One region of the Sphingopyxis sp. EG6 genome, then DNA from elsewhere that is predicted to be linked to it. Evidence: riboswitches for the same ligand, from Rfam matches in the RefSeq annotation. Region 1 holds a riboswitch; the other holds the start of a gene.
The links. A riboswitch is a leader RNA that binds a small molecule or an ion and turns the genes downstream of it on or off. The one in region 1 is predicted to bind cobalamin.

Region 1 (2,194 bases):
CCGCTGGAATAATAACCGCGCACCTCGGCGCTGACATTGTCGGCGAGTTCCAGTTCGGCGCGGCCCGAAACGCTACGGTTGCGATAACCGTCGCGTTCGACCCCGCCGAACGCCTTTCCGTGCGACGAAATGCCGTCGGTGGTGAAGCGCTGCCCGCCGATGCGCCAGGCGAGCGGTCCGGTGCGACCGCCGATCGCGGCGCGCGCGCTGACGGTGTCGCGCGATCCGGCCTCGAGGTCGAAGCTGCCTTCAAGCCTCTTTTCGGGCGATGCGGTCACGATATTGACGACCCCGCCGATCGCCTGGCTGCCCCACAGGATCGATTGCGGGCCACGCAGCACCTCGATCCGCGAAATGTCTCCAGCGAGCAGGTTGGTGAAGTTGAACCCGCCGCCCGTCGACGACGGATCGTTCAGCTTCACCCCGTCGATGACGGCGACCGTATGTTCGGACTCGGCGCCGCGGATGCGCAGCGACGTCGCGGTGCCATAACCGCCGTTGCGCGAGATGCTGACGCCGGGGGTGCGCAGCAGCAATTCGGTGACGCCGATGTCCTGCGCGCGGTCGATCGCATGCTTGTCGAGCACCGCGATCGCGGCGGGGATCTCATCGAGGGTCAGCGGCGCGCGCGTCGCGGTCACGACGATGCTGTCGCTGTCGGCAGCGACGGCATGCGCCGCTTCCTCGGCAAGCGCGGGGGATGACGCCGCCAGCACGGCGAGCGAAACGGAGTGACGGAAAACGCAATTCATCTGGGTAACCTCATCGACAACACCGCACGCACGCGGGATCGATGTCTGGGCCACCGGGCGCACGACAACGTCCCCGCGCGAACGCGGTCCACTTTGTCGTCATGCGGGTTTACCCCCGTCCGCCCGGTGCACCCTGCCCGCGCGAAAGACGACGGCGACGGGCAGGTCTCCTGGCTTGCGGGTCAGCGCCGTCCGGCCGCCTTCTCGGGACTGAAAGTCCCAATGGCATGTGGCCGATGGCTCGCCGCGTACAGTTGCAGGGGCAGCCGGGGTTTTCCCGTTCCCTCTTAGTCCCCGTCGCCGGGGAACCTGTCGCTTGCCGCCCGTTAGCTTGGTTTCGATCAGATGGTCAATCGCCGTTTGTCGGGCAGATTGCCCTTCCCCCCTTGATGGGGGAAGGATACGTCGCCTTATCGCGAAGCGATTAGGCGAAGTTGGATGGGGGTGACGGCGCGTCCTTGCACCGCCATCTCAGGCCGAGAGCGCACCCCCACCGCTGCGACTAAGCCAGCAAGCTGGCAAGTCTCGCTGCCTCCCCCATCAAGGGGGAGGGCAAAGGGCGCGTCGGCGCGACCCTAAAACAGCCCCGGCAATTCGCGCTGCGCAACGCTCGGTCGCGCGGGGACCAGCATCTCGGGTTCCACCTGCACCCGCGCACTGCTGCGCTGTGCGGCCGCCCCGACGCTCGCGTCGGCGATCCGCGTCGTGCAGCTGCCGGTGGCGAGGAAGTCGATCGCCGCGCGCACCGACGCTTCGCGTGCATCGCCCAGCGGCAGGTTCAAATCGTCGCCCGCGGCGCAGCTGTTCGAAATCTGGGGTGCCAGGCCGTTGTAATAATTGCCTGCCCCGGTCGAATTGGCGGTCGCAAAGGCAACGACGCGCATCCGGTCGTCGCATTCGGCCTTGTCGAGCGCGATCTGGCCGACCGGCTTGCCGAAGGTATTGCTGCCAACCAGCGTCATGTTGGTGCCGAGGTACGGCAGCATCGAATTGATCACCAGCTCGCTCGCTGATGCGGTCGATCCGGTGCCGATAAAGGCGATGCGCGTCGGGGCGATCGATTCGGCGGTGGGGGCAAAACGATGCTCGTCATTCTCCACCGCTTTCGACGGGCGGAACACCGTCTGCGAAAACAGCAACCCGCTGCGCCCCTCGCCCATCAGATCGCCCATCAGTTCGGCGGTCGAAACCAGCCCGCCGCCGTTGTAGCGGAAATCGATGATGATGTCGGTTACCCCCTGATTGCGGAAATTCAGGAAGGCGGTGCGGAGTTGCGGGTTCGCCGACGAGATGAAGCTGCGCAGGTTCAGATAGCCGTAATTGCGACCGCCCTCGCTGATGATCTTCGCGCCATAACGATCCGAAATCGGGTCGAGCGAATAATCGGCCTTGGCGACGGTGACGTCGCGGGTGCCGGCGCTGTCCTGAATGCGCAGGATGCG
Region 2 (2,194 bases), 1.6 Mb from region 1:
GCGCGCTTCGTGCCGCCGGTCCTTGCTGCCGACCGGCTGGCGAACAGCGAAGGCATCACGCGCGCCGAACTCGACGCCGCGGCGCTGACGTCACAGCAACGGGCGGCGGCGACCGATCGCGATGCAGCGCTGCAACGCTCGCGGATCGCCACCGGCGCGCTCGACGGCGAAGAATGTATCCGGCCGCAAACCAGCGCGGAATCGCTCGCCGCTGCGCCCGCTGCGTTCGGCGAGTTGCAGCGCCAATATACCGGCGCGCTGGAAGATACGACGTTCGAGCCGCTCCACAGCATCGCCCACGCCCCGCCGATCTGTGACGGCGCCGGGATGGCGCTGGTCGGCGCCGCCGGGCTCGGTCCCCCTCCCCGCGCCCGCGTGGTCGCTTTTGCCGAAAGCGGCGGCGATCCCGTCGCCTCCCTGACCGCAGGCTTTGCCGCGATGGACAAGGTGCTGGCGCGCACCGGGCTGGCGCTCGACGACATGGACCGAATAGAATTCATGGAGGCGTTCGCCGTAACGATCGCGAAATTCCTGCGCGACCGCGATGTCGATGGCGCACGAGTCAATGTCAGCGGTGGGCATCTGGCGAAGGGGCATCCGATGGGCGCCAGCGGCGCGATCCTGACCTCGACCCTGCTCGACGCACTCGATGCCTGCGGGGGCCGCTACGGGCTGGTCGTGCTGACCGGCGCGATGGGCGTCGGCGCGGCGATGGTGGTCGAGCGGGTGGAAAGCTGACCTAAGTTTCGTCATCCCGGCGAAGGCCGGGATCTCACCGGCGCGTCTTTGCGATAGGTCGAGATCCCGGCCTTCGCCGGAATGACGAAAAGAAGGAGTACCGCGTTGCCTGAAGGCCCAGACTTACCTCCCCAACAAATCCCGATTGCGCAAAACCGCCATTCCGCTATGGGCGGCGCGTGCGGGGCTTGCCCTGCACATGATCGCACCGGTGCCCGAAAGGGCTTAAAATGGGAACGCGGTGACGGGGTTCTTGCCGAACCCCGGAAGCCGAGGCTGTCCCTGCAACTGTAAGCGGCGAGCGCGATGCACTGATCCGGATTTGCGGATCAGCCACTGGGGCAACCTGGGAAGGCGTGCATCAAGCCCTGACCCGCGAGCCAGGAGACCTGCCGGCGTGGGTCGCTCACTGCCAAGGCCCAGGGAATGGCCGCGGCACGGACACCTCCGTCGAGCGACGACCAAGCGGCTGGAGCCGCTTCGGTGCCGGGGTTGCAGGCCTTTACGCCACTTGCGACGCCGACATCGGTCGATCGCTTTTGCGTTTCGGCAGGCTCCGCCTTCGTTGCCGGCGTGCGGGGGCTTCCCATGTTGAAATTTGCGACCGTTTCCTTGTTAGCACTGACGGCGGCAACGCCCGCCTTTGCGCAATCCGCTGACACCATCGTCGTCACCGCATCGGGGATCGAACAGCCGCGCGACGAGGTCGGACAAGCGATTACCGTCATCGACGCCGCGACCATCGAACGGCGCCAGTCGGTCGATGTCGTCGACCTGCTCGCCACCACCCCCGGAGTCCGCTTCAACCGGACCGGCGGCACCGGATCGGTCGCGGGCATCTCGCTGCGCGGCGCCGAAACGACGCAGACTTTGGTGCTGATCGACGGGGTGAAGGTCAACGATCCCAGCGGGATCGGCGACGGCTATGATTTCGGCCACCTGCTCACCGGCAACATCGGCCGCATCGAAGTGTTGCGCGGTTCGAACTCGGTCGTGCATGGCAGCCAGGCCATCGGCGGCCTCGTCAGCCTGATGACCGCGACCCCGGCAGAGGGCTTCGCGGCGAAGGCTTCGGCCGAATATGGCTATAGCGATACGGTCAATGCCAAAGCCGATGTGTCGGGCACCGCCGGGGCGATTTCGGGCGGGATCGGCGGGGCTTACTTCCGCACCGACGGCATCTCGTCAGCGGCGGGGGGCACCGAGAAGGATGGCTACAAGAATTTCGCCGGCAACGCGCGGTTGAAAGTGGCGTTCAGCGACGCGCTCAGCCTCGATCTGCGTGGCTACTACATCAACGCCGACCTCGATTATGACAGTTTCTTCGGCGCCCCCGCCGACAGCCCCGACGTCGCCAAGCTCGACCAATATGTCGGCTATGCCGGGCTGAACATCGGCCTGTTCGATGGCAATTTCACCAACCGCGCGGCGGTGACGTGGATGCGCAACGAGCGCG

Region 2: it holds a riboswitch for cobalamin, as region 1 does, so the genes downstream of both, SPYCW_RS10845 (TonB-dependent receptor plug domain-containing protein) here and SPYCW_RS18385 (TonB-dependent receptor plug domain-containing protein) in region 1, are expected to answer to the same signal.

The regions. Positions count from the first base shown of each region.
Region 1 covers NZ_AP017603.1:3,803,742-3,805,935, forward strand. Annotated here, with positions in the region: gene SPYCW_RS18385 (TonB-dependent receptor plug domain-containing protein) at 1-752, opposite strand, end outside; cobalamin riboswitch at 896-1,080, opposite strand; gene SPYCW_RS18390 (S41 family peptidase) at 1,328-2,194, opposite strand, start outside.
Region 2 covers NZ_AP017603.1:2,230,650-2,232,843, forward strand. Annotated here, with positions in the region: gene SPYCW_RS10840 (acetyl-CoA C-acyltransferase) at 1-738, shown strand, start outside; cobalamin riboswitch at 932-1,149, shown strand; gene SPYCW_RS10845 (TonB-dependent receptor plug domain-containing protein) at 1,327-2,194, shown strand, end outside.